4 regions of the Pseudomonas sp. D4-21 genome follow, and region 1 is predicted to be linked to each of the others. Evidence: predicted binding sites of a transcription regulator. Region 1 holds the regulator's gene; each other region holds the start of a gene.

Region 1 (8,031 bases):
ACTTTTCTTTCCTGAGCATGGCGGCCTTGGCCGCGGGTGGCGCGTACCTGTTCTGGAAGAAGCAGAACGTGCAGAAGGTCCAGGCACTGGAAGAGGTCAAGCGCCAGCAGGAACTGCTGCCGTCGCCAGCGCGTGCCATGGAAACCAAGGAATTGGGTTGGGATGACGTGACGCCGATCGACATGATCGGCCTGGAAGTCGGCTACCGCTTGATTCCATTGGTCGATCGCAACCAGGGCGGCCAATTGCTGGCGCGGATCAAGGGCGTGCGCAAGAAGCTGTCCCAGGATCTGGGCTTCCTCATGCCCACCGTCCACATTCGCGACAACCTCGACCTGGCGCCGAGCGCCTATCGCCTGACGCTCATGGGCGTGATCCTGGCGGAAGCCGAGATCTACCCGGACCGCGAGCTGGCGATCAACCCAGGGCAGGTCTACGGTTCGCTCAACGGCATTACCGCCAAGGATCCGGCTTTCGGCCTGGAAGCGGTGTGGATCGAAATCAGCCAGCGGGCCCAGGCCCAGTCCCTCGGTTATACCGTGGTGGACGCGAGCACGGTCGTGGCGACCCACTTGAACCAGATTCTCTACAAGCATTCCAGCGAGCTGATCGGTCACGAAGAAGTCCAGCAACTGCTGCAAGTACTGGCCAAAGGCTCGCCGAAACTGGCTGAAGAATTGGTGCCGGGCGTGGTTTCGTTGTCCCAATTGCTCAAGGTGTTGCAGGCGCTGCTAGCCGAACAGGTTCCGGTGCGCGACATACGCAGCATTGCCGAAGCGATCGCCAACAACGCTTCGAAGAGTCAAGATACCGCCGCTCTGGTGGCTGCGGTGCGGGTCGGCGTATCCCGCGCAATCGTCCAAAGCATTGTAGGCACTGAGTCTGAGCTGCCTGTGATCACTCTGGAACCAAGGTTGGAACAGATATTGCTCAATAGTCTGCAGAAGGCAGGACAAGGCTCGGAAGAGGGTGTTCTGCTGGAGCCAAGCATGGCCGAGAAGCTGCAGCGTTCGCTGATCGAAGCAGCCCAGCGGCAAGAGATGCAAGGCCAACCGGTGATCCTGCTGGTGGCCGGTCCGATTCGCGCGATGCTTTCGCGGTTCGGGCGCCTCGCGGTCCCGGGGCTGCATGTGCTGGCGTACCAGGAAATACCGGACAACAAGCAAGTGACCATCGTTGCGACAGTAGGGCCCAACGGCTGAGGTAGTGGTTTATGCAAGTGAAGCGTTTTTTCGCCGCCGATATGCGTCAGGCCATGAAACTGGTTCGTGACGAGCTGGGCGCTGAAGCAGCCATCATCGGCAACCGTCGTATCGCCGGCGGTGTCGAGCTGACGGCAGCCCTGGACTACAAATTGTCGGCGCTGGCCCCTCGCGTTCCGAACATGGAGCTCGAGGACGAGCTGCGCAAGACTCAGTCGCGCATCGCCAGCGCCCAGGCCGAGTTGAGCCTGCGCAGCAGCGAAGGCTCGGCCAGCGCGGGCACCAATCGTCAATTGTTCGCCGGCCAGCCACTGACCGCAGGCCTGCCGCTGACCGCTGCCGAACCGCTGATCGAGCCGACGCCGGCCGAACCGCGTCGTCCGGCACCGGCACCCGTTGCCGCAGCCGCGGGCGTTGATCCCCGTGCCCTGGACTCGATGCGCTTCGAACTCAACAGCCTGCGCGAGCTGATGGAAGTCCAGCTCGGCTCGCTGGCCTGGAACCAACTGCAAGGCAGCCGTCCGGCCCAGGCCAACCTGTGGCGTCGCCTGCAACGCATTGGCCTGTCCGGCCCGCTGGCGCGCGACCTGCTGGCATTGATCAGCGACATCGACGAGCCTCGCCAGGCCTGGCGCATGCTGCTGGCGCACCTGGCGCGGATGATCGCCACGCCGGAAGTCGAGCCACTGGAAGAGGGCGGAGTAATCGCCATGGTCGGCCCGGCCGGCATGGGCAAGACCACCACTCTGGCCAAGCTCGCGGCCCGTTATGTACTCAAGTACGGCGCCCAGAGTATCGCCCTGGTGAGCATGGACAGTTTCCGCATCGGTGCCCAGGAGCAACTCAAGACCTTGGGCCGGATCCTCAATGTGTCGGTGACCCATGTGGATCCGGGCCAATCCCTGGCCCAGGCGCTGGAACCGCTGATGCGCAAGCGCGTCGTACTGATCGACACCGCCGGCCTGCAAGCCAGCGATCCGGCCCTGCGCATGCAGCTGGAAAGCCTGGCCGGGCGTGGCATCAAGTCAAAAAATTATCTCGTGTTGGCAACCACCAGCCAGAAACAGGTTCTAACCGCCGCATACCACAGTTACAAACGCTGCGGGCTGGCCGGCTGCATCCTGACTAAGCTGGACGAAACGGCAAGCCTGGGCGAGGTGTTGAGCCTGGCGATCGGTCATGAACTACCGGTGGCCTACCTGACCGACGGGCCGCGGATCCCGGATGATTTGCATCTGCCGCGCCGTCATCAACTGGTCAGTCGTGCCGTGAGTGTGCAAATGCAGGAAGAACCCAGCGAAGAAGCCATGGCTGACATGTTCGCTGATATCTACCACAGCCCGACCAAGCAGGTTGGCTGAGGTATTCATGAATATTTTTTGTACCTACATCGATGGTCTGCCATGCATTGTTCCGTATGTGAACGCGCAGCCAGTAATGTGGCCTCCGTCTAAGTAAGACAAGGTAAAGAACGAACATGGGCAGCATGCATCCCGTACAGGTGATCGCGGTGACCGGCGGCAAAGGTGGCGTCGGGAAGACTAACGTGTCAGTGAACTTGTCCCTGGCTCTGGCAGAGCTTGGCCGACGGGTCATGCTGCTGGACGCCGACCTGGGCCTGGCGAACGTCGACGTGCTGCTGGGGCTCACACCCAAGCGCACGCTGGCGGACGTGATCGAAGGGCGCTGTGAATTGCGCGACGTGCTGTTGCAAGGCCCCGGCGGGATTCGCATCGTGCCGGCCGCCTCCGGCACCCAGAGCATGGTTCACCTGACCCCGGCGCAGCACGCCGGCCTGATCCAGGCCTTCAGCGACATCGGTGACAACCTCGATGTGCTGGTGATTGACACGGCTGCCGGTATTGGTGACTCGGTGGTCAGTTTCGTGCGCGCCGCCCAGGAAGTGTTGCTGGTGGTCTGCGACGAACCGACGTCGATCACCGACGCCTACGCGCTGATCAAACTGCTTAACCGCGACTATGGCATGAACCGCTTTCGCGTCCTGGCCAACATGGCCCAAAGCCCACAGGAAGGACGCAACCTGTTCGCCAAGTTGACCAAGGTCACGGATCGCTTCCTGGACGTCGCCCTGCAATACGTCGGCGCAGTGCCTTACGACGAAAGCGTACGCAAGGCTGTCCAGAAGCAACGTGCCGTTTATGAAGCTTTTCCTCGTTCCAAATGCGCCCTGGCGTTCAAGGCGATCGCCCAGAAGGTCGACACCTGGCCGCTGCCGGCCAACCCACGTGGGCATCTGGAATTTTTCGTCGAGCGTCTCGTGCAACAAACAGCAGGGCCCGTGTTATGACAGCCAGCGGTTACAACCATCTCTACAAAAAATCGGCACGGGACGCCCAGTACGAATTGATCGAGCGTTACGCGCCACTGGTCAAGCGCATCGCCTACCACTTGCTGGCGCGTTTGCCGGCCAGTGTCCAGGTCGAGGACTTGATCCAGGCGGGCATGATCGGCCTGCTCGAAGTGTCGAATAAATACGACGCGAGCAAGGGCGCCAGTTTCGAGACATACGCCGGTATCCGTATCCGCGGGGCGATGCTCGATGAGGTCCGCAAGGGCGACTGGGCGCCGCGTTCGGTGCATCGCAACACCCGCATGGTCAGCGACGCGATTCGTGCGATTGAAGCGAAAACCGGGCGAGACGCTAAAGATCACGAAGTTGCGGCCGAACTCCAGTTGAGTCTCGATGATTATTACGGGATTTTGAACGATACCTTGGGCAGTCGCCTGTTCAGTTTCGACGACCTGTTGCAGGACGGCGAACACGAAGGGCTGCACGAGGACGGCGCGAGTGCTCACATGGAGCCGTCGCGCGACCTGGAAGATGAACGTTTCCAGAGCGCCCTGGCGGATGCGATTGCCAATTTGCCGGAGCGTGAGCGACTGGTCTTGGCGCTGTACTACGACGAAGAGCTGAACCTCAAGGAAATCGGTGAGGTCCTGGGGGTCAGCGAATCGCGGGTCAGCCAGTTACATAGCCAGTGCGCGGCCCGCTTGCGGGGGCGTTTGGGGGAGTGGCGAGCGCGCTGACGAGCAGTGTGGGGACGCTGCGAGCGGGGCTGGCATGGCGTATGCCGGGCCAGTCTCCATCCGTTGTGCTCCATACCGTTGTCGAGTGTTGTGCCGGATTGATTGAAATGGCGCGTCCAGGTGCTGGGCGCGTTTAAGACTGCTTGGAGGTCGAATTGGACAAGAACATGAAAATCCTCATCGTTGATGACTTCTCAACGATGCGGCGGATCATAAAAAACCTGTTGCGTGACCTCGGGTTCACCAACACGGTCGAGGCCGACGATGGCACAACCGCCATTCCGGTCCTCAACAGCGGGAGCATCGACTTTCTGGTGACTGACTGGAACATGCCTGGCATGACCGGTATCGACTTGCTGCGCCACGTGCGCGCCGACGAAAAACTCAAGCACCTCCCGGTGCTGATGGTCACTGCCGAAGCCAAGCGCGAGCAGATCATCGAAGCGGCCCAGGCCGGTGTGAACGGCTATGTGGTCAAACCCTTCACGGCCCAGGCGTTGAAAGAGAAGATCGAAAAAATCTTCGAACGCATCGGTTAACGGCGCCACGGGGGAGCTATGGACAACGAATCTTCAATGGGCGATTTCGAATCGACCCTGAAAAAACATGCCCGCGAACTGGTAGACAGCCTTGAAAAGGGCCGCTTCGGCGATGCGGTTCAAATGATTCATGAGCTCAACCAGACCCGTGATCGCGGTCTGTACCAGGAAGTCGGCAAGCTCACCCGTGAACTGCACAGCGCGATCGTCAATTTCCAGATCGATCCGAACATGCCGCAGGCCGAGGAAGTCTCGCAGATCACCGACGCCACCGAGCGCCTGGGTTATGTGGTCAAGCTGACCGAAGCCGCAGCGAACCGCACCATGGACCTGGTGGAAAGCGCAACGCCCCTGGTCAACGGCCTGAGCGAGGAAGCCCAGGCGTTGAGCACCGATTGGGGACGGTTCATGCGTCGCGAAGTGGGCGCCGAGGAGTTCCGGGAGCTGGCCCGTCGGGTTGACGGTTTCCTGGCGCGCAGCAGCGCCGAGAATCGCGCCGTGGCCAGCAACCTCAACGACATTCTGCTGGCCCAGGACTACCAGGACCTGACCGGCCAGGTGATCAAGCGTGTGACCCAACTGGTCACCGAAGTGGAAAGCAATTTGCTCAAACTGGTGTTGATGGCAAGCCAGGTCGACCGCTTTGCCGGCATCGAACACGACCGTGAAGCGATGCTCGCTGAAAAAGATCCACAAAAACATCTCTCTCAGGGTGAAGGTCCGCAGATTCATGCCGATAAAAGAGAAGACGTTGTGTCCGGTCAGGACGATGTGGACGATTTGCTGTCCAGCCTTGGATTCTAAGTTTTAGCCCTATTTTAGGAGCAGCCATTAATGAGCTTCGGCGCCGATGAAGAGATCCTTCAGGATTTCCTGGTTGAGGCCGGCGAGATTCTAGAGCAACTATCCGAACAGCTGGTCGAGCTGGAAAGCCGACCTGATGATGCGGATCTGCTCAATGCAATTTTTCGCGGTTTCCACACTGTAAAAGGAGGCGCCGGCTTCCTCCAGCTTAATGAGCTGGTGGAGTGCTGCCACATTGCCGAGAACGTGTTCGACATCCTGCGCAAGGGTGAGCGTCGCGTCGACTCGGAACTGATGGACGTGGTGCTCGAGGCCCTGGATGCGGTCAACAGCATGTTCAGCGAAGTGCGCGAGCGCTCGCCGATCACCCCGGCCACCCCCGAGCTGCTCGCCGCGCTGTCGCGCCTGGCCGAGCCGCAGTCGGCTGACGAGGCCATGCCCGTTGCCGAGCCTGTGGTCGAAGAACCGGTTGCGCAAGAATCGGGCGACATCACCGATCATGAATTCGAATCGCTGCTGGACTCGCTGAACGCCGTCAAGGCCGAAGCCGAGGCTCCGGCCGCGCCCGCTGCGCCAGCCGCCGATGCCGCTGCCAGCGATGAAATTACCGACGATGAGTTCGAATCGCTGCTCGACCAACTGCACGGCAAGGGCCAGTTCGCCCCCGATGCGGTCGTAGCGCCGGCGGCCCCGGCTGCGCCAAAGGCAGCGGGGGATGACTCCGACATTACCGACGACGAATTCGAAGCCTTGCTCGACCAGTTGCATGGCAAGGGCAACTTTGCCGTCGACGCGTTGGATTCGGCCATCGCTTCGGCGCCGACCCCGGCCAAACCAGTGGCAGCGGCAGCCGGAAGCGACTTGATCAGCGACCACGAATTCGAATCGCTGCTCGACGAGCTGCATGGCAAGGGCAAGTTCAGCGAAGTCGGCACGGCCGCCGCCGCGCCTGCCGCTGCCGCCACGGCTGCACCCGCCGCCAAGGCCGCGCCGAAGCCGGCCGCCAAGGCGCCGGAACCGAAAGCCGAAACCCCGAAGCCTGCCGCCGCAGTGGCGCCAGCCCCGGCTCGCGCGCCTTCCGCCGCGCCCGCCGAAAAACCGGCGAGCGAAGCCGAGACCACCGTTCGCGTCGACACCGCGCGGCTGGATGAGATCATGAACATGGTCGGCGAACTGGTGCTGGTGCGTAACCGGCTGGTGCGCCTGGGCCTCAACAGCCAGGACGAAGCCATGTCCAAGGCCGTGTCGAACCTCGACGTGGTCACGGCTGACCTGCAAACCGCGGTCATGAAGACCCGGATGCAGCCGATCAAGAAAGTTTTCGGGCGCTTCCCGCGCCTGGTTCGCGACCTGGCTCGCCAGCTCAAGAAAGAAATCAACCTGGAACTGGTGGGTGAAGAGACCGACCTCGACAAGAACCTTGTCGAGGCCCTGGCCGACCCGCTGGTCCACTTGGTGCGCAACGCGGTCGACCACGGCATCGAGTCGCCGGAAGAGCGCGAAGCGTCAGGCAAGGTCCGCAGCGGCAAGGTGATCCTGGCCGCCGAGCAGGAAGGCGACCATATCCTGCTGTCGATCTCCGACGACGGCAAGGGCATGGACCCGAACGTGCTCCGTTCCATTGCCGTGAAACGCGGTGTGATGGACAAGGACGCGGCCGATCGCCTGAGCGACACCGAGTGCTACAACCTGATCTTCGCCCCGGGCTTCTCGACCAAGACCGAGATTTCCGATGTGTCGGGTCGTGGCGTGGGCATGGACGTGGTGAAAACCAAGATTTCCCAGCTCAACGGTTCGATCAACATTTACTCGACCAAGGGCCAGGGCTCGAAGATCGTCATCAAGGTCCCGTTGACCTTGGCGATCATGCCGACCCTGATGGTGATGCTGGGCAACCAGGCGTTCGCCTTCCCGCTGGTCAACGTCAACGAGATTTTCCACCTCGACCTGTCGCGCACCAACGTCGTCGATGGCCAGGAAGTGGTCATCGTACGGGACAAGGCACTGCCGCTGTTCTACCTCAAGCGCTGGCTGGTCAGCTCTGCCGCTCATGTGGAGCAGGGCGAAGGCCATGTGGTGATCCTTTCGGTGGGCACCCAGCGGATCGGCTTCGTCGTCGACCAGTTGGTGGGCCAGGAAGAAGTGGTCATCAAGCCGTTGGGCAAGATGCTCCAGGGCACCCCGGGCATGTCCGGCGCCACCATCACCGGCGACGGCCGCATCGCGTTGATCCTCGATGTGCCTAGCATGCTCAAGCGCTACGCCGCTCGGCGTATTTGATTCTGGAGGGGCGCGGCCCGACGCCGCGCCTTGTCTAACGGAGTGTTTATGGTAGTTAAAGTCCTGGTGGTGGACGATTCGGGGTTTTTCCGCCGCCGCGTCTCGGAAATTCTTTCAGCGGACACGAGCATTCAGGTCGTCGGTACGGCGACCAATGG
Region 2 (8,031 bases), 1.9 Mb from region 1:
CTTTATTCCAGCCCTTGAATACATCGAAATGACTGGCGACGGCGTGCGTTCGCTGCGCAAGAAATTCTTCCGCGACGGACAAAACCTGGTGGTGGAGCAACTCAACAGCCGCGATGACCAGGCCATGCACATGACCTGGACGCTGATCTACAACACCCTCGGCATCGACAACCTCTGGGCGGCGATGCGCGTCGAGCCCCTGGGAGACAGCCGCTGCCGCGCCACCTGGACCATCATCGCCGACCACACCGAGGTGCACACACGGGAAGGGTTCAGGGATTTCCTGCAAGGGTTCGCCGATGAGGCGATGGGAAATGTGGTGAAGATGTTCGCCTGACCAAAAAACCCTGTGGGAGCGAGCCTGCTCGCGATGGCATCAGCCCAGACAACCCACACCCGTGGCGAGGGAGCTTGCTCCCGCTCGGCTGCGCAGCAGGCGTAAAGCCAGCCAACGCGGTCCGCCTGCAGGCTTGCAGGGGCCTGCTGCGCAGGCCAGCGGGAGCAAGCTCCCTCGCCACGGGGGATCGGGTCCGTCAGATCTTGAAGCTGTCCACCAGTTGCTTCAATCGATTGGCCTGCTGCGACAAGGCATCGCAATCCTTCAGGGTTTCGTTGAGGTTGGCGACGCTTTGCTGGTTCAACGTATTGATGTGCGTGACGTCCATGTTGAGGGTCTCCACCACGGCTGTCTGTTGCTCGGTCGCGGCGGCCACGGATTGGTTCATGCCGTCGATTTCGCCGATGCGCTGGGTCACGCTGACCAAGCGCAAGCCGGCCTGGTTCGCCACTTCCACGCTCTCCTCGCTGGAAGCCTGGCTCGCGTTCATCGTGGTCACCGCTTCACGGGAGCCGACTTGCAGCGAGGTGATCATCTTGTGAATCTCTTCAGCCGACTCCTGGGTGCGGTGCGCCAGGTTGCGCACTTCATCGGCCACCACCGCAAAACCACGTCCGGCTTCACCGGCACGGGCCGCTTCGATGGCGGCGTTCAAGGCTAGCAAGTTGGTTTGCTGGGAGATGCCCTTGATCACGTCCAGGATGTGCCCGATGTTGTCGGTGCTGGCGTTCAGGGTTTCGATCTGGGTGCACGACAGGCTGATTTTCTGTGACAGCTCGGTCATGGCCTGGATGGTTTTTTCCACCACCTGACGACCATCGTCCGCTTGCTCGCTGGCGCCACTGGCGTGTTGCGAGGCATCGGCGGCGTTACGGGCGATTTCCTGGGTCGCGGCGCCCAACTGATTGATCGCGGCGGCCACGCTATTGGTGCGCGCGCTCTGCTCATCCGATCCAACCAGGGAGGCGTTGGAAGATGTCATCACCCGTTGCGACAGGTCATGCACCTGACGCGTGGCGGAAGACACTTCGGCGATCGACGCGTGGATACGTTCCACGAACTGGTTGAACGACCCTCCCAATACCGCGAATTCGTCCTTGCCCTGCACCACGAGACGCCGGGTCAGGTCGCCTTCACCCTGGGCGATGTCCTGCATGGCGCGGCCCATAGTGGTGAGCGGGCGCATCAACACCTGGATGAGCAGACTCAGCAGCAACGCAATCGCAGCCACTGCAATGAACATCGCAATCAACGCAGACGTACGGAAATGGCTCAGCGGTGCGTAGGCCTTGGCCTTGTCGATCGACAGGCCGATATACCACTCGGCGCCCGGCAAACCTGCCACCGGGGTGAACGAAAGGATGCGGTCCTCCCCGTTCAGCTCGACTTCCTGGATGCCCTTGCCGATACGCACAGGGGTGCCGGGGTAGATGTCCTTGAGGTTTTTCATTACATGGTCTTTGTCCGGGCTGACGATGACCTGGCCGTCGCCACTGACCAAAAACGCATGACCGATCCCGCCAAAGTCCACGGAGTTGATGATTTTCACGAGGGTTTCCAGGCTCAGGTCACCACCCACCACGCCCAACAATTCACCGTTGTGCTTGACCGGCAGGGCAATGGTCACCACCAGGCCGCCCACTGCCGCCGCGTAGGGTGGGGTCAGCATGGTTTTATCGGCGGCCACGGCCTGTTTGTACCAAGGGCGCTGACGCGGGTCGTAACCGTCGGGCATCTTCGCGTCAGGTCGTTGAGTGAACACGCCGGTGTTCTGGCCCACGTAGGTGAACTGGAAGTTCGAGGTCAACGCCGGCTGGTCCACGAGCCCAGGCAAATCGGCGCTCGCCCCTTGGTGTGCGATGTTCTGAGCCAGGTTTTCCAACACCAGCACCCGCCCGCTCATCCAGTTCTGGATGCTGCTGGCCGTCAGGTCACCGGATTGCTCGATGGAGGATTCCAGGCTGCGACCGATGGTATTGCGTTGCAGGTAATCGTTGTAGAGCGTGAACAGGGCAAAAGCCAACACCACCACACCTGAGGCGGCCAAGAGGATTTTGTGGCTGAACTTAAGATTCATGGAGGGACTTCTTATGCAGGGGATGGGGGTGCATTCCGGTTGGCAGTTCCATGTAGCCGCAAGAGCTGGAGATTGGATCCGCTCCATTTTGGTGCACGCATACCCTTCTGTCGGCCAACCCGTGGAAAAGATTAGGCCCTTGTTCAATTGTCCGACGAGATGATTGCCAACATCACACAGCCTGCGTCGAACGGTGGTTGCAAATTTGATGAACGCTTATGACAATGCGACCTATTATCATTTGTGATATCAGGCTATTGCGCTCATGTCCTCCCCCCAGTTAGCAGTACAGGCGCTTTATTGCAGCCATCACGGCTGGCTCCATACATGGCTGCGCCACCGACTGGGCAACGCCGCCGATGCGGCTGACCTGGCCCAGGACACCTTCGTGCGCCTGCTGCAACGCACCGAACGCCTGGAACTCACGGCACCGCGCGCCTTCCTGCGCACCATCGCGCAGGGCTTGGTGATCGATCACTGGCGCCGGGAAGAAATCGAACGCGCCTACCTCGAAACCATCGCGCATCTGCCGCAGGCCCAGATCCCAAGTGCCGAAGCCCAAGCCCTGATCCTCGAACTGTTGGAGGGCATTTCCCGCATGCTCGACGGCCTCAAGCCGAAAGTACGCAGGGCGTTCCTGCTTGCACAGTGTGACGGCATGACCCACAAGCAGATCGCCGAGCAAATGGGCATCTCGCTACGGTCGGTGGAGCGGTACGTCGCCGATGCGCTGTACCACTGCTACGTGCTGCGCTATGAAGATTGAGCCGATCGACCCGCCATCGCGCGGTCGAGGTCCTTCGCAACTGGTGGTCAAGCAAGCGATCCATTGGCTGCTGCGCCTGCGCAACCATGCCGCCAATCCGATCCTTCGCCAACAGTGCGACGCCTGGCGCATCGCCCATCACGATCACGAATTGGCTTGGCAACGGGTGCAATCGCTGCACAGCGAACTCACCTCCAACCTGCGCGCCGTGCCCAGTGCTCATATTGCCCTCGACACCCTGGAGGCCAGCGCCCAGCGCCTCGGTCGACGCCAGGCCCTGAAATTGTTGTCCGGCGTCGCCGTGGTGGGCGCCGCCGCATGGCTGGGCAAGGACCTAGGCTGGCAGCCGTGGCGTGCCGACTTCGCCACTGCCACGGGCGAACGACGCGGTTTCCAATTGCCGGACGGTACACGACTTGAACTCAACACCCGCAGCGCCGCCGACCTCGACTATACCGCCAGCCAGCGTCTGATCACGTTGACCCGCGGCGAAATCATGGTCACCTGTGGCCGAGACCCAGGACGCCCGCTGCTGGTGAAAAGCCGAGAGGGTCTGTTCGAAGGACTGGAAGGGCGCTTCGTCGTGCGCCAGGACAGCGGCTGCACGCGCCTGAGCGTCACCAGCGGCCGGGTCGCCATTCGCTCACATCGCAACAGCGAGGGCGCGCCGATCCACGTGGAGGCAGGGCAAAGCTACCTCGTCAGTTCATCGACAGCGACCCTGGCGCCGCCCCTGGACATGGACGCCGGCGCCTGGGCGGACGGCTTGATCGTGACGCGCAACATGCGCCTGGAAGACTTCCTCAGCGAGGTCGGCCGCTACCGCCGGGGCTGTCTGAGATGCGCCGCCTCGGCCGCGGACCTGCGCTTGTCCGGAGTCTTCCGCCTGGATGACATCGACAAGATGCTGGCCGTGCTCCCCCGCACGCTGCCCGTGCAGCTGCATTATCGAACCCGCTGGTGGGTCACGGTGGAACGTGCGGCCTGATTTTTTTTGGCGGGTTTTGCGAGGGCGTCCGGCTAGGACAGTAAGCAACGCTTATCTGCCTTCAGCGACTCCAACGGAAACCCAAAATGACTGAGCGCGTAACCCTCAAGACCTCCTTCGGCTGTTCCTCGCAAACCAGCCCTTTGCGCCAAGCCGTCCACGCCGCACTGCTGAGCACCGCGCTGGGCGTCAGCGCCGTGCCGATGCTCGCTGTCGCCGCGCAGGACGGCGTCACGGCCAGCCGTCAGAGCTACAACATCGCGGCAGGCCCGTTGAACGAGGTGCTGAATCAGTTCGCGCGCCAGGCCGGGATTACCCTGGCGAGCACCCCCGAGCAAACCGCTGGCCGCCAGTCGCCTGGGCTCAAAGGTGACTACTCGGCGGACCAGGCCTTGGACCAGTTGCTCAGCGGTTCGGGGCTGATTGCGGTCGGCCAGGAAGGCAGCGGCTACGTGTTGCAGGCCCAGGCCGGGGACAGTGCACTGGCGCTGCCGACCACTGACGTCAAGGCCTTCGCCCTGGGTAACGCCTTGGGCAGCATGGCGGGCTACAACGCCACCCACAGCCAAGTCGCGACCAAGACCAGTACCGCCCTGCGAGAGACTTCACAAAGCGTATCGGTGGTGACGCGCGAGCAAATGGACGACCAGGGCGCGCAGACCGTATCCCAGGCGATGCGCTACACCCCCGGCGTGCTGACCAACCCCTACGGTGCGACCCATCGCTACGATTACGTGGCCATGCGCGGCTTCAACGACGGCTCGGTGGATAACATCTACCTCGACGGCCTCAAGTCCATGGGCGACAGCGGCACCTACAGTTCCATGCAGGTCGACCCGTACTTTCTCGAGCGCGTCGACATCCTCAAGGGCCCGTCGTCGGTGCTGTATGGCCGCAGTTCTCCGGGCGGCCTGGTGGCGCTTACCAGCAAAAAGCCGCTTTATGAGGCCTACCATCAGGTCCAGGCCACTGTCGGCACCCAGGGCCAGCGCGGCGTGGGCTTCGACTTCAGCGGGCCGGTGGACGATGAAAAACGCATCGCCTATCGCCTGATCGGCCTGGCGGACACCTCCGATACCCAGTTCGATCACAACAAAGAAAAGCGCTTCACCCTGGCGCCCACCATCAGCATCGACTTCACCGAGAACACCTCGCTGACCCTGCAAGCCTACCTGCAGCACGAACCCGACGGCGGCTACCATGGCGGCGTACCGGCCGACGGCGCACTGCACCCGCGCAACGGTCGGCGGATCTCGGAAAATTTCTTCGAAGGCGAGCCCGGCGTCGACGTTTACGAACGTGATCAGCAGTCGTTCGGTTATCAATTCGAACACCGTTTCAACGATGTCTTCACCGCCCGGCAAAACTTCCGCTACCTGGACTCCGACGTCACCAACAATCAGATCTATGCCTTCGGCTGGACCAGCCCCACCAGCAACGAGTTGAACCGTTACTACACCGGCGCCGATGAAAAGCTGCATTCGTTCATCGTCGACAACATGCTGCAGGCCGAATTTTTCACCGGCGCGACCAAGCACACCGTGCTGATGGGCGCGGACTACCAGCGGCGCAAGACCGTGGTCGACTGGACCAGCGGCAGCCTCGCCCCGATCAACGCCTTCGACCCGGTCTACGGAAACTCGGCGATCACCAACGTCAGCGCGACCAGCTACGTGCGACGCCTGGAGCAAACCGGTGTCTATCTGCAAGACCTGATCGAAATGGACAAGTGGCGCTTCTCCCTGGGCCTGCGCCAGGACTGGGTCGAAACTTCGGATGAAAACCGCATCGCCGAAGCTGGTCGCCCTGAAGGCACCGAGATCAATGACAAGCGCACCAAGCTCACCGGCCGCGTCGGAGCGCTGTACCTGTTCGACAACGGCCTGGCCCCGTACATCAGCTACTCGGAGTCGTTCAACCCCAACTCCTACGCCGACAGCGCTGGCAATCCACTGGCGCCCACCGACGGCAAGCAGTGGGAATTGGGCTTGAAGTACCAACCGCCAGGCACCGATGATCTGTACACCGCCTCGCTGTTCCGCATCGATCAAGAAAACCTCGCGACCAAGCTGCCCCAGGAAAATTTCTATCGCGCCGTCGGCGCCGTTCGTTCCCAAGGGCTGGAACTGGAAGCGCACGTACAGTTGACCGAGCAGTTCAAAGTGCTGGGCAGCTACACCTTCACCGACATCGAATATTCGAAGTCGATGGTCAGCACTCTGAGCACCCCGACCAACATCATCGAAAACAAAGGCAACTCACCGACCCAGGCCCCGCGCCACATGGCCTCGGTGTGGGCGGACTACAAGTTCGACAGCGGCACGCTCGATGGCTTGCGACTGGGCGGCGGCGTGCGTTATGTCGGCTACAGTTGGGTCGATGCGGAGAACACCATGAAGGTGCCGTCCTACACGTTGTTCGATGCGTCGGTGGGGTATGACCTGGGCAAGGTCGGCTTGAAGGGCGTGGACGTGCGCCTGAACGCGAACAACCTGACCAACGAAACCTACGTCGCCTCGTGCGCCAGCCTGAACTTCTGCTACATGGGCGAAGAGCGCAATGTGGCGGCTACTGTGAGTTATCAGTTCTGACCCACCCTCCAAGCCAGACGCATCTGTCTGGCCTGAAAGATGCCCCTGTGGCGAGGGGATAAATCCCCTCGCCACAACAGTTATCTCTTTGCTCTTAGGCCTGAACGGCCTTCGCCTCTTCCCTCACAACGCCTTCCTCACCGGCAAACCGATTCGCCCGCCCGAACGTGCCGAAATCGTTGAACCGCACGCCCATCTCCCGCATCACTTCATGAGCCACCGGCACCGTCATCTGCCGGATGTAGAACGGCTCCTTCACCACGAAATGATGAATGCCATGGCTGCTGCCGAAGTTGAAGCAGAACGCCTGTAACGGCCACAGCCACCAGGGGTTCAACACTTGGGTCTGCTGGATGACATTGCCCGGCTCGATGTCGCCGTAGTAATGCATGTTCGAACTGATGAAATGCAGGCAAAAGGTGCGCAGCACATTCGGGCCGATGATCACCACGGCGGCGATGTCGATGATGTGCATCGTCGCCAGGGTATTGGCCGACCAGTCGATGGAAGCGCCCAGTAGCCCGGCCACAGCGTTGGCCCCATGAAAACCAAGGAACACGTACCAGGCGCCCCAATGCAGCAGTGCCAGTGGGAAGTACACCTTCAGCGTACGCTTGAGGATGCTGCGCTTGTGCGCCCAGGTCTTGGCTCGCAGGAGGCGGATGAACGCCGACATCACGTTGTCACCCACCATCAGCAAACGCGCCAATCCCCACGGCTCACCGTTGGTAATCGCCCGCTCTTCCAGGTCCGCTTCGCTGCCGGACACCTTGTGATGGTTGAGGTGCAGATGACGGCGGATCCACGGGTTGATGGTGCTGGGCCGCGCCAGCCACACCAGGCCCATCATCACGTTATGGGGCACGCGCTGCTTGCGAAAGTACATGCTGTGGATCAGGTCATGTTCCAACTCGTGGGTCAGCGAGGCGAAAAACGCGTTGAGCAGCAGGCAAGCCCAACCGGCCAGGTGACCGTTGATGTAGAGCAGCGCCGAGCCGATCATCCCGGCCAGGGCGAACGCCAGGATGCCTGCGCCCAACGCGTCCTGGTGCTGCAGGATCGGGTAGCGCCGACGCAATTCCTCACCTCGGGCCAGGACAACCTGGCGAATGTGGGCGGCTCGCTGTTGTGCATTCAATCGCTCGGGGCTTGCGCAAGTGCCGTGCATGGCTTACATCCTCTGTTAACGATGTGCTCATCCTGCCGGGCGTTGTCCCATCGGGTGGTAGCCGTAAACGCCAACCTGTTGACCGCAAGCGCCAATTGTCATGA
Region 3 (8,031 bases), 680 kb from region 1:
TGGCGGACCTGAAGATCGGCGTCAGCATGTCCCAGTTCGATGACACCTGGTTGACCTACCTGCGCGAGTCCATGGACAAGAAAGCCAAGGCCCTGCCGGACGGCGTCACGTTGCAGTTCGAAGATGCGCGCAGCGACGTGGTCAAGCAATTGAGTCAGGTAGAAAGCTTCATCAGCCAGAAGGTCGACGCGCTCATCGTCAACCCGGTGGACACCGCCGCGACCCAACGCATCACCAAGGCCGCCGTGGCCGCCGGCATTCCGCTGGTGTACGTCAACCGCCGTCCAGACGACCCGAAACTGCCGGAAGGCGTGGTCACCGTGGCCTCGGATGACCTTGAGGCCGGGCGCATGCAGATGCAGTACCTGGCCGACAAGATGGGCGGCAAGGGTGAGATCGTGATCCTGCTGGGCGATTTGGCGAACAACTCCACCACCAACCGCACCAAGGGCGTCAAGGAAGTCCTCGCCAAGTACCCGGACATCAAGATCGAGCAGGAGCAGACGGGCACGTGGTCCCGGGACAAGGGCATGACCCTGGTCAATGACTGGCTGACCCAAGGCCGCGAGTTCAACGCCGTGGTGTCCAACAACGATGAAATGGCCATTGGCGCCGCCATGGCCCTCAGGCAAACGGGCGCCAAGAAGGGCAGCGTGTTGATCGCAGGGGTCGACGGCACGCCGGACGGCTTGAACGCCATCAAGAAAGGCGACATGGCGGTCTCGGTGTTCCAGGACGCCAAGGGTCAAGCCGACGGCTCGATCGATACCGCGGTGAAAATGGTCAAGAAGCAGCCGGTCGAGCAATCCGTCTGGGTGCCATATCGCTTGATCACGCCGGAGAACGTCGATCAGTTCAAGTAACGCTTCACCTGTTTCATCACAACAATAAACAGGCAAGGTCGCCGCGCCGACCTTGCCCAGGGAGTACCCACCATGTTCGCATCAGCGACTGCTTCGAGCGCCCCGGCGGCAACGTTCCGGCCGGACGCATTACCTGACGAACCGTACCTGTTGGAGGTCGTCAACGTCAGCAAAGGCTTCCCTGGCGTCGTGGCCCTGTCAGACGTGCAATTGCGGGTACGCCCCGGCTCGGTGCTGGCCTTGATGGGGGAAAACGGTGCGGGCAAATCCACGCTCATGAAGATCATCGCCGGCATCTACCAGCCCGACGCCGGCGAGCTGCGCCTGCGGGGCAAGCCGGTGACCTTCGACACCCCCCTGGCGGCCTTGCAGGCCGGGATCGCCATGATCCACCAGGAACTGAACCTGATGCCCCACATGAGCATCGCCGAAAACATCTGGATCGGCCGCGAACAGCTCAACGGCCTGCACATGATCGATCATGGTGAAATGCACCGCTGCACCGCCCGGTTGCTGGAGCGCTTGCGCATCAAGCTTGACCCGGAGGAGCAGGTGGGCAACCTGAGCATTGCCGAACGGCAGATGGTGGAGATCGCCAAGGCCGTCTCGTATGACTCCGACATCCTGATCATGGACGAACCGACTTCGGCCATCACCGAGACCGAAGTCGCCCATTTGTTCTCGATCATCGCCGACCTCAAGGCCCAGGGTAAGGGCATCATCTACATCACCCATAAAATGAACGAAGTCTTCGCCATCGCCGATGAAGTGGCGGTGTTTCGCGACGGCGCCTACATCGGCCTGCAACGGGCCGACAGCATGGATGGCGACAGCCTGATTTCGATGATGGTCGGGCGTGAATTGAGCCAATTGTTCCCCGAGCGGGACAAGCCAATCGGCGATCGGGTCCTGTCGGTACGGGACTTGAGCCTGGCGGGTATTTTCAAAGGGGTGTCGTTCGACCTGCACGCCGGGGAAATCCTCGGCATCGCGGGGTTGATGGGCTCGGGCCGGACCAACGTCGCCGAGGCGATTTTCGGCGTCACCCCTGCCACTGGCGGCGAAATCTTGCTGGACGGCCAGCCGGTCCACATCAGTGATCCGCACATGGCGATCGAGAAGGGCTTCGCGTTGTTGACCGAGGATCGCAAGCTCAGCGGCTTGTTTCCCTGCTTGTCGGTGCTGGAAAACATGGAAATGGCCGTGCTGCCTCATTACGTCGGCAACGGTTTCATCCAGCAAAAAGCCCTGCGCGCCTTGTGCGAGGACATGTGCAAGAAGCTGCGGGTCAAGACACCGTCCCTGGAGCAGTGCATCGACACTCTATCCGGCGGTAACCAGCAGAAGGCCTTGCTGGCCCGCTGGCTGATGACCAACCCGCGCATCCTGATCCTCGACGAACCGACCCGCGGCATCGATGTCGGCGCCAAGGCCGAGATCTACCGACTCATTGCCTACCTCGCCAGCGAAGGCATGGCGGTCATCATGATTTCTTCGGAGCTGCCTGAGGTGCTGGGCATGAGCGACCGCGTCATGGTGATGCACGAAGGCGACCTGATGGGCACCCTCGACCGCAGCGAAGCCACCCAGGAACGAGTCATGCAACTGGCGTCGGGCCTGTCCTGATGCCTGCCGGGCGAATCAATAACGTCGAGCAATAATCCCGTGGCGAGGGAGCAAGCTTCCTCGCCACAGATAAAAAAGGTGATTGGCTATGAACGCGATATTGGAAAACAAACCCGCCGCCGCACCGGCCAGGACGCGTCGGCGGCTGCCCACGGAACTGAGCATTTTCCTGGTGCTGATCGGCATCGGCCTGGTGTTCGAGCTGTTCGGCTGGATCATGCGCGACCAGAGTTTCCTGATGAACTCCCAGCGCCTGGTGCTGATGATCCTGCAAGTGTCGATCATCGGCCTGCTGGCCATCGGCGTGACCCAGGTGATCATCACCACCGGCATCGACTTGTCGTCAGGTTCGGTGCTGGCGTTGTCGGCGATGATTGCCGCGAGCCTGGCCCAGACTTCGGATTTTTCCCGGGCGGTGTTTCCTTCCCTGACGGACCTGCCCGTGTGGATACCGGTGGTGGCGGGCCTCGGCGTGGGGCTGCTGGCGGGGGCGATCAACGGCAGCATCATCGCCGTTACCGGCATCCCGCCTTTTATCGCCACCCTCGGCATGATGGTCTCGGCCCGTGGCTTGGCGCGTTATTACACCGAAGGCCAGCCGGTGAGCATGTTGTCCGATTCGTACACCGCCATCGGTCATGGCGCTATGCCGGTGATCATCTTCCTGGTGGTGGCGGTGATCTTCCACGTCGCCTTGCGCTACACCAAGTACGGTAAATACACCTACGCCATCGGCGGCAACATGCAGGCGGCGCGGACCTCGGGCATCAACGTCAAGCGCCACCTGGTGATCGTCTACAGCATCGCGGGGCTGCTGGCGGGCTTGGCCGGCGTCGTGGCCTCGGCGCGGGCGGCGACCGGGCAGGCCGGCATGGGCATGTCTTACGAGCTCGACGCGATCGCCGCGGCGGTCATTGGCGGCACCAGCCTGGCCGGTGGAGTGGGGCGCATCACCGGGACGGTGATCGGTGCGCTGATCCTCGGGGTAATGGCCAGTGGTTTTACCTTTGTCGGTGTCGATGCCTATATCCAGGACATCATCAAGGGTCTGATCATTGTCGTCGCGGTGGTGATCGATCAGTACCGCAACAAGCGCAAACTCAAACGCTGACATGCCTGAGGTTGCGACAAAGCGCCACGCCTGACCCGCGTGGCGTTGCCATTTGTCTTCTTGATACAGCCATCGCAGCGAATTTCTTGTTATAAACGCACTCCGACGGCCGGCAGAAGCCTGTCAGACAGCATTTGAAGCGGTTGTCGGACATTTTCCCCATGTTTTCGGTTGCTGACGCCCCGACTCGGCCTTAGACTGCCGCCCCTCGTAAATTGAGTGCCGGGTGGCGCTTGGAATAAACGGCGCCTTCCCGATGAGCGTGGCTGCTTGATGCGGGACGCTCCATAATTCGCCTTAATGCACGTTTTTTTATAGAGAAATCAATGACAAAGGAAAAGTTGCTGGCCATGCCGGCGGATGACTACATGAATGCCGAGCAACTGGCTTACTTCACCAAGCTGTTGCAGAACATGAAAGTCGAAACCCACGAGCGCATCGAACAGAACCGAATCGCCATTGAGAGCCTGGACAGCCCGGCCGACCCGGCGGACGCAGCTTCCGTAGAAGAAGAGCGCACCTGGCTGGTCAACGCCATCGATCGCGACCAGCGCATGCTGCCGCAACTGGAGCAGGCCCTGGACCGTATCAACGACGAAAGCTTCGGCTGGTGCGACGACAGCGGCGAGCCGATCGGCCTCAAGCGCCTGTTGATCAGTCCGACCACCAAATACTGCATCGAAGCCCAGGAACGTCACGAGCAGATCGACAAGCACCAGCGCCAGGCCTGATACCGTTTTCGAAAAAGATCGCAGCCCTTCATCCGAAGCTGCGGTCTTTTTGCTTTTTGGTCATCACGCTTCTCGTTTTTTTGCCGAAAACACGACTAATGGACCATGGATAATGGCTCGATAGTGGCGTTTAATGCGGCCATAACAATGAGAAAAGTGGGTGACGAAAATGGCGACAGAAGGATCTCTGGCGGCGACAGCGTCGGCCTCGGTGCCAGTAGCGCGCGTTACAGCGCGCTGGCTTGCGCCGACTCTGCAAAGCCTGGCGCTGGTTTCGCTGCTGTGTGGCATGACCTTGGGCGGTTGGTCGTTGTACCTGGCGTTGCCGCTGGCGCTGCTCATCGTCTGGTTGCCACGCCTGCGCTCGCGGCTGAACAGCACACCGGTGCCGACGGCAAGCGACAGCCTGGCCGAGCTCACCCGCGATCTTTCCTACACCACCAGCCATAATGCACTGTCCGCCGCTGGCGTTGCCTATTCGGTCAAGCAGCTGGCGGGCAAGGTCCAGTCACAGCTCGGGGCCGCGGCGCAGATCGTTGGCAACGCCGAAGCGATGATCGCGACCGAGCAGGCCACCTCGCAGCTCAGTCAAGAGGCCCTGGGCGCGGCCAGCGAGGCCCATCGCAGCAGTGTCGCCGGGCGCAGCGAGTTGGTCGAATCCATCAGCCGAATGCATCAGCTCAGTCAGCGCGCCAATGAAAGCCGCGAACTCATCGAGGCGCTGAGCGTGCGCAGCGACGAAATCCAGCGGGTGACCCTGGTGATTCAATCGATCGCCAGCCAGACCAACCTGTTGGCCCTTAACGCTGCGATCGAGGCGGCCCGTGCCGGGGAACATGGTCGCGGTTTTGCGGTGGTGGCCGACGAGGTGCGTGGGTTGGCCGGGCGCACTGCCGCGGCGACCGGCGAGGTCGGCGTGATGGTCGCGGATATCCAGCAGCGCACCGCGCAGGTCGTCGAGCAGATCCGCCAATTGGCCGGTGACCTGGACAGCGGTGTGCAGCAAGTCGAGCACACCGGCCAGCACCTCGAAAACATCGCGCGGCTTGCGGCCGGTGTCGAAACCCAGGTCAGCGCCATCGCCCAGGGTACCGACACTAACCGTGGACAACTCGATAGCCTGTTTCATGCGATCGAGCAAATGCGCGGTGACCTGGCGATCAGCGACCAGCAGACCCAGCGCCTGGCCGAGGCCGCTGTGCAGATGGAAGGCCAGGCCGAGACCATCAGCGAGCGCCTGGCCGAGGTGGGCCTGGACGATTATCACCAGCGGGTCTATGACTTGGCGCGGGAAGGGGCAAGCCGGATTGCCGCACAGTTCGAGGCGGATATCGACCAGGGGCGCGTCAGCCTGGAGGATCTGTTCGATCGCAGCTACCAACCGATCCCCAATACCCATCCGGCGAAGTTCCAGACCCGTTTCGACCGCTACACCGACCAGGTGCTGCCAGCGATCCAGGAACCGTTGCTGGCGCGGCATGAGGGGCTGGTCTTCGCGATTGCCTGCACTCAGCAGGGCTACGTGCCGACTCACAACAATGCGTTCTGTCAGCCGTTGACCGGCGATCCGCAAGTGGACACGCTGAACAATCGCACAAAGCGCAAGTTCTCCGATCGCACCGGGATCCGCTGCGGCAGTCATCAACAGCCGGTGTTGCTGCAAACCTATACGCGGGACACGGGCGAGCTGATGCATGACCTGTCGGTGCCAATCATGCTCAAGGGACGTCATTGGGGTGGGTTGCGGCTGGGCTATAAGCCCGAGAAACCGCGCTGAGTCTCGACGGAGCCTGTATGACGAGCAAGCTTTCGTGGCGAGGGAGCAAGCTCCCTCGCCACGAAAGCTTGCTTGCCGTTCTGGGGTTATTTACCGTCGTGCAGGCGTACGTTCAGTTGATCCACCAATACCGCCTCTTCGCCGTCGGCAAGCAACCATTCGCGAAGCAGATCTTGTTGCTGATTCGACCAGAAAGGCGCATCGACCAACTTGGTGTTCGGATCCAGCGGGTGCGCCATGATGAAATCATCGATGGCGTTGCCGTCCGAAGGCAGGCCAAGTTGGTCAAACAGGGTGCTGAGTTCGTGGGATGGTTGTTCCATTTTGTAGGACTCCTCTGGACTACCGCCGTCATGGCGCCTCGGTTGCTTCCCTCTATCTGAGGCGAGCAATCGTCAGGAGTTCGATTGGCTTCAGGCTTTCAGCGCACCTTCGTCCACCGCGAGCTTCAGGGCCCGGGCTGACTCCTTGGCGGCCTCGGCCGCAAGTTCCGGCGTCTTGAACCAGCGATCCCTTTCTACCTGGTGATAGGTGACCGCAGTGGCGGCGGTTTTGGCGCGCATGACGATGACCGCTTGGAATTCGCCTTCTACCTCTCTGGCTTCGCCGCGGATGAAAAAATCGCCGATGTCTAGTTCCGTCACGTCGCGCCTTCCCTTCAAGTCATATTGTTGTACGAGCACCGCCGATGGAGGCGCTCGCTGGGCAGGCAGTATGGCAGCAGTTGCCGGTCGGCGGCTGAGTTAAGTCATGGCGCCTGCCGTTGAAGGGTTCTGTTCGAGGGTGCGGGCGAGATAGCAGGCTTCGTTATGGTCGGCGCGGAAACCTCTTACGCGCCCGGTAGAGGTTTCTTCGATATGAAAAAAACACTTGCCGGCAAGAACGACCCGGTATCTGGGCTGGATCAATGCAATCGGTGCGTAACCGTCGTCATGAGTGGCGTCCTGCGCCAGGGCGACACATGAGATGGCGGGGCGGATCAGGGTTGGAAACGTAGCCATGTGAATTCCTTTTCTATGGTTACCGACGAATTGCCGGCTGTTTTAAGTAGTCTGCGCGTCAGCGGCTGCTCTAGAATCGGCAGCACCGTGTGTACGGTTGCGCCTATCTAAAGCAATTTTTTTTGGCCTCGATGTCAGAAAAATGCTTTTCTAAGTGAGAAATTTCCCTAAAGTTAGTAGTCCCACCTTTTCCGATGCTCAGAGTGGTGTTTTCCTTCAGCCTCTGACGACCGCCGGGAAAGACGGCGAGAGTAGCGATCCTATAGTCTTCTCCCGCCCTGGGTCAGGGCGCACCGTTCACTTTCGAATTCAATGACAGGCCCATGGGGCCGTGCGGGTTCTCGTGGTCCATTCTCAAAGAGTGGGCCGTTTAAAGATGGGGATGTTTCCTTGGCAGTAAGTAATCTCGACATGCATGCGTTATTTGTACTGGGCGACCTGCGGGCAAAACTGGTCAAGCAATTCCAGTCACGGTTTGTCTATATCACCGAGCAGACCGCCGAAGGTATCTATATTGCCGAAATCGACACCGAGTCGGCATTGGTCGTCGATGACAAACCCCGGCTGGAACTCAAGGTTGGCGACCATTTTCGCGCGGCGGTACTTCCCAGTCGCGAGGGAGGCAAGTTTGAAATCCGGTTTCGTGAAATCAAATTGACGGTCTATGGCCTGGGTGACTACGCGTTCGTCACGACCGCCGAGGGCCACGCCATCCTGTTCAAGGAAGGGCACAGCGTAGTGACCGTATTGGCCGCCAACGAACAGTTGCAGGAAGGTTTGACCAAGACGTTGAAAGCAGTCACCGCCAAGGCTGCCAAATGGCGCAAGGGTGAACTTGTGACATTCAAGGCCAGCGAGTAGGAAGCGGCTTTCATCCTTGGATGACGAATCGGGTTGATGTCCTTTGTTCTTTTTATACTCG
Region 4 (8,031 bases), 2.5 Mb from region 1:
CCGTTGGCGGTGCGTCGGCAGTCGCTGCTGGGCAAGCTGGCGATGACCAACGAGGATTACGAGACCGCGTCGAAAGCCTATCGCCAGGCGGTCGGGCAGGGCGCGCAATCGCGATTCAAGGATCCGGAGAGCAACCTTGGCCTGGCCCATGCCTTGATCAGCAAGGGCAGCGAGAAGGGCCTGGACACCCGGACGAGGCTGGAAATCAACACCACGCTTAGCGCGGTGGCGAAAGATAACCCCAGCGATCCGGGCCTGCAGGTCCGGGCGCGGCTGATGAAAGCAACGAGCCTGTTGCTCAATGATGCCGAAACCGCCGAAAAGCTCACCGAGCAAGCCTTGCAGCGTCTCGACGGCATGGAACAGTTCATGAGTGCCGAAGCCGCGCTGCTGGTGGCCAAGCAGCTACAGATGCTCGGCCAGACCAGCGCCGGCGAATCGATGCTCAAGAACTGCGCGGAGATCTATGGCGATGATCCGACCGTGATGCAGGGCATTGCCAAGCTCACCGACGACCCGAATATCCTTAACCAGGGCAACGCCGCCGCCGAGCTGAACCGCGAAGGCGTGCGTGTCTACAAGACCGGCGCGTTACCCGAGGCGCGGGAATTGTTCCGGCGTGCACTGAAGCTGCAGCCGAAGAACATCAGTATTGCCCTGAACATGGCGCAATCCCTGCTGCACGGCACCGATACCAGTGTTGAATCGCAGCTGCTGCAGGAATGCCGTGCCTGCCTGAAACTGGTGGGCATGATGCCCGACACCGATGCGCGTTTTGCGCGTTATCAGAAACTGCGAAGCAAGGCATTTGGCGATGAATGACAGCGAACAAGCTCTCGATTTCTCCACGGTGATCGCGTCTACCGTGCATGACATGAAAAACTCCCTGACCCTGCTCATGCAGGCTCATACGCAATGGCTCGAGCGCCTGCCGGAACCTTCGCGGCAGACCTCGGAGCAGGGCGTGATGGAGTTCGAGTTTGCCCATCTCAATGGGCTGCTGGTGCAGTTGCTCGGGTTATACAAGCTGGGCGTGAATCAATTGCCGCTGCATCCGGCCTACCACGAACTGGATGACTTCATCGAAGCGCAGTTGGCCGGCCATCAGGACGTGTTCCGCAGTCGCGGGATCATGGCCACCTATGAGGTCGATCCGCTGAGCCCGCTGGGTTTCTTCGACCGTGAGCTGATCGCGTCGGTGCTCGACAACATGATCAACAATGCCATTCGCCACGCGCGCCAGGCGTTGTTGATCAGCGTGAGCGACGAGGCTGGGCAATTGGTGCTGACCATCAATGACGACGGCGAAGGCTACCCGGCCGAAATGATTGAACGCCAGGCCGAGTATGTGCAGGGCATCAACCACAGCAGCGGCAGCACCGGCCTTGGCCTGTATTTCGCCGCTAGGATCGCCGGGTTGCATCAGCGTGGCGGCTTGAGCGGGCATACCGAGATTGCCAATGGCGGTGTGCTGGGCGGTGGGGTGTTCAGGCTTTACCTGCCCTGAGCTGTCCATATCCCCGTCAGATGTTTATTGTCTCGGGATGCTTGATATTCCGAACAGCCGGAGCCTATTTTGTACGGGTTGCCGTTCGCGGCTCGCACATAACAAGGATTGCGTCATGACGACCGATGGCCAGTGTTCACTCGCACAGCGATTGACGGGCATTGATGAGATTGAATGTGTCACGCCGGATTTGAATGGCGTACCCAGGGGCAAGGTAATGAGCGCCGAGGGCTTCCTTGAAGGCCGGCGGTTGCAGATGGCGCGCGGTGTGCTGCTGCAATGCATCATGGGCGGATATCCGCCAGCGCGCTTTTACGGCAGTGACGACGGCGACCTGGCGTTGGTGGCCGATCCACAGCAGATCCACCGGCTGCCGTGGAGCCATCCGCCGCGCGCCTTGGCGATCTGCGACGCCGATGAGCTCAGCGGCGAAAGCTCACCTTTGTCGACGCGCGGTCAGCTCAAGGCCGTGATCGCTCGATATGCGGCGCTCGGGCTAGCGCCGGTAGTGGCGACGGAGCTGGAGTTTTTTGTGTTCGCGCCCAATCCGGATCCTTCCCAGCCATTCCTACCTCCGATGGGCCTGGATGGTCGTCGCGAAGATGGCCAATCGGCGTTCAGCATCAGTTCCAACAACGGCCTGCGACCGTTCTTCACCGAAGTCTATGAATGCATGGCGGCGCTAGGCCTGCCGCGCGACACGTTCATGCATGAAATGGGCGTCAGCCAGTTTGAAATCAATCTGCTCCACGGCGATGCTCTGCTGTTGGCCGACCAGACGTTCCTGTTCAAGCATTTGCTCAAGGAGGTGGCCCTCAAGCATGGCCTGACGGTGGTCTGCATGGCCAAGCCGCTGGCGCGAACGCCGGGCAGTTCGATGCACATTCACCAGAGCGTCGTCGAGCTGGGCAGCGGTCGCAATGTATTCAGCGACGATGCGGGCGAGCCGACCGCGACGTTCCGGCACTTCATTGGCGGGCAGCAGGCCGGCATGGCGGATTTCACCGCGCTGTTCGCGCCAAACGTGAATTCCTACCACCGCCTCTGCCATCCATTCGCGTCGCCAAACAATGCCTGTTGGTCCCATGACAATCGTTCGGCCGGGCTGCGCATTCCTGCGAGTGCGCCGGTAGCCCGGCGGGTCGAGAACCGCTTGCCGGGAGCCGATGCCAACCCTTACCTGGCGATTGCCGCCAGTCTGGCGGCGGGGCTCCATGGCATCGAGAATCGCCTGGAACCGGGTGCCGCGATCCAGGGCGAGTTCGAGGTGCCGGAGAATCTGTCTTTGCCATGTACCTTGCATGCAGCGCTTGAACGTCTCAAGCGTAGCCACTTGGCGAAGGAACTGTTCGGTAGCGAGTTCATCGAAGGTTACGTTGCCTCGAAAACCCTGGAACTGACCAGTTTCTTTGACGAAATCACGCCCTGGGAGCGGCGCGTTTTGGCGGCCCAGGCATAACGAACCGTCGCATTCGGGCTATCTTCCAAAGATAGCCCTTACTTACCTCAAGGAGCCGCTCGGAACGCCGATGCGCCAAATCTGGAAACCTTTTCGAGCGCTTTATTTCGCCTCGCTGATGATGCTCATTGGCTCAGGCCTTCTGAGTACTTACCTGGCCCTGCGCCTGGCCGCCGACAATGTGGACAGCCTGTGGGTCGGTGCGCTGATGGCGGCGAACTATTTCGGCCTGGTGCTGGGCGGCAAGATCGGCCACCGGCTGATTGGCCGCGTCGGGCATATCCGCGCCTATTCGGCTTGCGCCGGGATCGTCGGTGCGGCGGTATTGGGCCATGGCCTGGTGAACTGGCTGCCGGCCTGGATCGTGCTGCGGATGATTGTCGGCCTGGGCATGATGTGCCAGTACATGGTTATCGAAAGCTGGCTCAACGAGCAGGCCGATGCCAAGCAACGCGGGGTAGTGTTCAGCGGCTATATGATTGCTTCTTACCTGGGGCTGGTGCTGGGCCAACTGATCCTGGTCATGCATCCGGCCCTGGGCCTTGAATTGCTGATGTTGGTGGCGTTGTGTTTCGCCCTGTGCCTGGTGCCGGTGGCATTGACCCGGCGGATTCACCCGGCGCCGTTGCATCCGGCTCCGATGGAGCCGCGCTTCTTTATCAAGCGCGTACCGCAATCGTTGACCACGGTGTTGGGCTCCGGGCTGATCGTCGGCTCCTTCTACGGCCTGGCACCGCTGTACGCCTCCCAGCAGGGCCTGAGTACCGAGCAGGTCGGCTTGTTCATGGGCTGCTGCATCTTTGCCGGCCTGCTGGTGCAATGGCCGCTGGGTTGGCTGTCGGATCGTTACGATCGGGCCCTGTTGATCCGCTGCTTCGCACTGGCCCTGGTGGTGTGTGCCTTGCCGCTGGCCATCCTGTCGAAGGCGCCGCTGGAAGTATTGTTCATCGCCGGTTTCTGCTGTTCGTTGGTGCAGTTTTGCCTGTACCCGCTGGCGGTCGCGTTTTCCAATGACCACGTCGAGGGTGATCGCCGGGTGTCGCTCACCGCGATGCTGCTAGTGACCTACGGCGTGGGCGCCAGCATCGGCCCGTTGGTGGCCGGGGTGCTGATGAAGCTGTACGGCAGCCAGATGCTCTATGGCTTTTTTGCCCTGTTTGCGTTGCTGCTGGTATGGCGGATCCGGCCGAAAGCGGTCACCAACCTGCACCAGGTCGACGACGCGCCGCTGCATCACGTGGCCATGCCGGACAACATGACCAGTTCACCCTTGGTGGCGTGCCTCGATCCGCGGGTCGACGAGCAAGTGGTGCAGGAGCAGATGCAGGCCTCGCCCAATCCGGACGTCGAGCCCGAGCCTCAACCTGAATTGGAGCCGGTCACCGAAGGCGCCGACGACGAACTGCCACCGTCCGATTTCACCCAGGCCAGGCCCTGAGACCGGCATAAAAAAAAACGGGCAATCCTTGCAAAGGGATTGCCCGTTTTTTTATAGCGCGCCGGAAATCAGAAGTCGTCTTTATCGAACCGACGGGCTTCACGCTGCAATTGATACACGAAGCGTTCCACCTGGCGTTGTACCAGGCCGCTGATGTTATGGAAGCGCACGCCTGCGAACGTGGTGTTGATCCGCTCTTCGAAATGCAGGTAGCGCAGCTCCACCGGCGCGGTCATGCTGCCAAACGGTAGGGCGGCGATGAAGCGTTCGTAAACCTGGCCCAGCTGCAGCCGTTCAGTGATATCGCCATCGAAGCGCAGCTTGCAGCCGGTTGCGGAAATATCCAGCAGCTTGCCATTCACCGGTGATTTGAGCTTGTCGCCACCCAACTCCACGTTCACCAGTTGCGCCAGTTTCAATGCGGCCCGGAAGGCGTTGCGGCGCTGGTGATAAACCACTTCTTCAGGCAAGGCGCCGCGATAGCAGCGGCCATCGCTCGATTCCTGAATGGTCAATGGGCCGTTGCCCTCCCACGCGATGCGCACGCCGTCATGGAAACCCTCGACGCGAAACGGCTCGCCGGCCAGTAAGAAACGTTCACCGTCCCGAGGAATCATTTCGTCCAGGGCGATGGTGTTGGTTTCGCGATCGACATCCACCAGGTAACTTTGGAACCGCTGGCTGCGCTCGTGGAAGGTGATGATCAGCGGGTCGTGACTGTCTTGCAGCATCCGCAGACTGCCGGAGATTTCCAGAGGGGTGGCGAGGACCTTGGGCGGCTGCGGAGCATCATCCGCGTTTGAGGCATTGAACACGGTGGGTCAATCTCCAGGCAAAATACGACTACAAAGAGCCAGCATTTTGCCAGCATGTATCGCGCGTTGATAGTGCTCCGGCATCGTTCGCTTCATGCCTGGCTGAGCGGGCGGTGCTTGACCATTTTCGCGGTCGAGCCGCGAGCGTCATAGAGCGTCGGGATTTCGCCGCCATTGAGAATACGCAACTGATTGGCGGTGGCGGCCTGTTGCATCAGGATAGACTGGCCGTTTCGAGCATTGGCGGCCTGGCACTGGTTGAGCAGGTCGTTGAGCACGGCGCTTTGCGACAACAGCTGATCGCCGATCGACGATTGGCTGGCCAATTGCTCAAGGCCACTGTTATCGGCGGGCAGGTTGAGGCTGGCGAGGATTTCGCTGCGCTTGCGGCCATGCTGGTCGAGCAAAATGATCAATGCCTGCTTTTGCGCCAGAATATTTTCCAGCAGGGGCATGTCCCGCCCGTGCAATGCCAGGGCTTCGGTCTGCAACAGCTCCAACAATTGTTGCGCTGGAGCAAAGTCGTCGATGATCAGTTGCAATAAATGAGTGTCGTGCATGGCTGGCCTTGGGTCTTAAGCGTCCAAAAGCCTGGCGCAGGCGGGGGCCTAGCGCTGGGCTTCGAAGTTGAGCAGCTTGCTGGCTACACGGTTGCTGTCGACTTGATAGCTGCCATCGGCGATTGCTGCTTTCAACGCGGCCACGCGGGCGTTGTCGACGACAGGTTGATCGCGCAGCTTGTCAGTGACCTTCTGCAACTGTTGAGCCTCATTGCTGAGGTGTACCGATTCCCCGTTGCTGACAGTGGCGGCCTGGTCGGCTGGCTTGGATTTGTCGGTTTCGACGGTTTCCTTGCTGGCGCTGGTGCGCGCAGTGCCTGTCAGGGGCGAGGAGCTGTTTAAACGATTGAAATCGATGACCATGGTAAAAAACCTCTGGGTATTTGGACGCTTGCCATGTTTTCGGCCATCCCCAAAAAAACTTTAGGCTCATTTTTCAAATGAACGAGCGCACGTCCGCGCTTGCCTTCGTACAAGGCACAGTCTAGGGAACACCGAGGTCAAGCGCCAGCCTGTCTACCCTCCTTACAGCCTCTTACATAGCCACTTCCACCTGGCCAGGCGCTATCACCTGTGCCTTGATGACCCGTTGGGAATTGAGGTTTTTCACCCGAATCTGTTCGCGCATGCCACCGTTGGCCAGGGCCTCGCCGGGCATCCGCACGGCCAGGGTGCCGCTGCGAGCGGTGATGACCACCTGGTCGCCCTTGCGAACCACCTCGGCCTGTTCCAGATGCACCTGGGTCACCACCTGGTCGGCGACCATTGGTCGGACAAGTTTCTGCCCAATGGCCTCATCGACGGACGTCAGGAAACCCTGGCTGATCTGGCTGACGTCGCGCTCACGCAGCACCACGTCCTGCGGCTCGACGATCCCGGCCCGCTTGAGTGGGCGAGTGGTGGTGACAATTTCCCGGTACAGGCGCACTTGAGCGGGCACGAACACCGTCCAGGGCGCGGCGCTATCGCAACGAACCTTCACCGTGACGCGGCCCAGGGGCCTGGCCGGGCTCTCCAGCGAGGCAGTCAATTCCTTGTCGCACATCGGCATCCGCAGGCGCGGGTCGAGCTGGTTGACTTCAATCTCGTAGCGACCTTCGGTTTGACTGGTTGCCAGATAGTCTTCTACGGTGAACTCAAGAAAGCCCTGAGTGACGCCGATAAGGAGATCAGGCAAGGTTACCGCAGCGGCACCAAGGGCAGGACCGCCCGAAGCGAGCAGGCAGGCAGCCAGCAGTGCACCGAGCCAGTGGCGGCAGTGAGTGGTCAGGCGTCGAGAAAATGTCGTTTGTGCGTTCATGCCGGTTCAATAGCAAGCCCCGTGCCGTTTAGTGATGAATGCGCGTCGGACACATTAGCGTTAGGTAGGAGTCAGGGCATGGCGGGAGTGATGGATTCGGTAAACCAGCGCACACAGCTGGTGGGTCAGAATCGCCTGGAGCTGTTGTTGTTCCGTCTCGACGGCCGACAATTGTATGGGATCAACGTGTTCAAGGTTCGCGAGGTGCTGCAATGCCCCAAGCTGACCCTGATGCCGAAATCCAGTCCCGTCGTGTGCGGTGTGGCGAATATCCGGGGAGCGACCATCCCGATTCTCGACCTGGCGATGGCGACCGGTTCCGGCCGACTGCTGGACCAGAGCAATCCGTTTGTGATCATCACCGAGTACAACACCAAGACCCAAGGGTTCCTGGTGCGATCGGTGGAGCGCATCGTCAACATGAACTGGGAAGAGATCCATCCACCACCCAAGGGGACCGGCCGCGACCACTACCTCACGGCGGTGACCCGGGTCGATAACCAGTTGGTGGAAATCATCGACGTGGAGAAAATCCTCGCCGAAGTGGCGCCGACCCCGGAAACGATTTCCGTTGGCGTGATAGATGCCGAGACCCAGCACAAGGCGGTTTCCCTGCGGGTGCTGACCGTCGACGATTCCTCGGTGGCCCGTAAGCAGGTCACACGTTGCCTGCAAACGGTCGGCGTCGAAGTGATTGCGCTGAACGATGGGCGGCAAGCGCTGGATTACCTGCGCAACCTGGTCGACGAAGGCAAGAAGCCGGAAGAGGAGTTCCTGATGATGATCTCCGACATCGAGATGCCGGAGATGGACGGCTACACGCTGACATCGGAAATCCGCAGCGACCCGCGCATGCAAAAGCTGCACATCATCTTGCATACTTCGTTGTCTGGGGTGTTCAACCAGGCAATGGTCAAGAAGGTCGGCGCCGATGACTTCCTGGCCAAGTTCC

The links. Region 1 encodes FliA, which starts transcription of late flagellar genes. Its sites were predicted from a motif close to CTAAAGTTTNNNNNNNNNNNGCCGNTAA; they were not measured.
Region 2: J3Q04_RS01125 (methyl-accepting chemotaxis protein) is a predicted target of FliA. The motif match lies at 2,522-2,549, and genes of this name have one in related genera.
Region 3: J3Q04_RS14515 (methyl-accepting chemotaxis protein) is a predicted target of FliA. The motif match lies at 4,394-4,421, and genes of this name have one in related genera.
Region 4: flgM (flagellar biosynthesis anti-sigma factor FlgM) is a predicted target of FliA. The motif match lies at 6,179-6,206, and genes of this name have one in related genera.

Annotation. Positions count from the first base shown of each region.
Region 1 is NZ_CP071664.1:3,947,934-3,955,964, reverse strand. Features, by position in the region: gene flhA (flagellar biosynthesis protein FlhA) at 1-1,202, shown strand, start outside; gene flhF (flagellar biosynthesis protein FlhF) at 1,214-2,563, shown strand; gene fleN (flagellar synthesis regulator FleN) at 2,680-3,510, shown strand; gene fliA (RNA polymerase sigma factor FliA) at 3,507-4,250, shown strand; gene J3Q04_RS17585 (chemotaxis response regulator CheY) at 4,418-4,789, shown strand; gene J3Q04_RS17580 (protein phosphatase CheZ) at 4,808-5,593, shown strand; gene J3Q04_RS17575 (chemotaxis protein CheA) at 5,624-7,873, shown strand; gene J3Q04_RS17570 (protein-glutamate methylesterase/protein-glutamine glutaminase) at 7,922-8,031, shown strand, end outside.
Region 2 is NZ_CP071664.1:233,590-241,620, reverse strand. Features, by position in the region: gene J3Q04_RS01130 (SRPBCC family protein) at 1-337, shown strand, start outside; gene J3Q04_RS01125 (methyl-accepting chemotaxis protein) at 534-2,414, opposite strand; gene J3Q04_RS01120 (sigma-70 family RNA polymerase sigma factor) at 2,680-3,180, shown strand; gene J3Q04_RS01115 (FecR domain-containing protein) at 3,170-4,168, shown strand; gene J3Q04_RS01110 (TonB-dependent siderophore receptor) at 4,255-6,759, shown strand; gene J3Q04_RS01105 (fatty acid desaturase) at 6,854-7,927, opposite strand; gene J3Q04_RS01100 (AraC family transcriptional regulator) at 8,028-8,031, shown strand, end outside.
Region 3 is NZ_CP071664.1:3,266,804-3,274,834, reverse strand. Features, by position in the region: gene J3Q04_RS14535 (sugar ABC transporter substrate-binding protein) at 1-863, shown strand, start outside; gene J3Q04_RS14530 (sugar ABC transporter ATP-binding protein) at 936-2,489, shown strand; gene J3Q04_RS14525 (ABC transporter permease) at 2,578-3,600, shown strand; gene J3Q04_RS14520 (TraR/DksA family transcriptional regulator) at 3,927-4,331, shown strand; gene J3Q04_RS14515 (methyl-accepting chemotaxis protein) at 4,501-6,108, shown strand; gene J3Q04_RS14510 (DUF2789 family protein) at 6,195-6,431, opposite strand; gene J3Q04_RS14505 (hypothetical protein) at 6,522-6,752, opposite strand; gene J3Q04_RS14500 (hypothetical protein) at 6,852-7,109, opposite strand; gene J3Q04_RS14495 (hypothetical protein) at 7,521-7,970, shown strand.
Region 4 is NZ_CP071664.1:1,481,475-1,489,505, forward strand. Features, by position in the region: gene J3Q04_RS06595 (response regulator) at 1-822, shown strand, start outside; gene J3Q04_RS06600 (sensor histidine kinase) at 815-1,507, shown strand; gene J3Q04_RS06605 (glutamine synthetase family protein) at 1,725-2,966, shown strand; gene J3Q04_RS06610 (MFS transporter) at 3,037-4,404, shown strand; gene J3Q04_RS06615 (flagellar brake protein) at 4,473-5,219, opposite strand; gene J3Q04_RS06620 (flagella synthesis protein FlgN) at 5,312-5,779, opposite strand; gene flgM (flagellar biosynthesis anti-sigma factor FlgM) at 5,828-6,142, opposite strand; gene flgA (flagellar basal body P-ring formation chaperone FlgA) at 6,315-7,079, opposite strand; gene J3Q04_RS06635 (chemotaxis protein CheV) at 7,158-8,031, shown strand, end outside.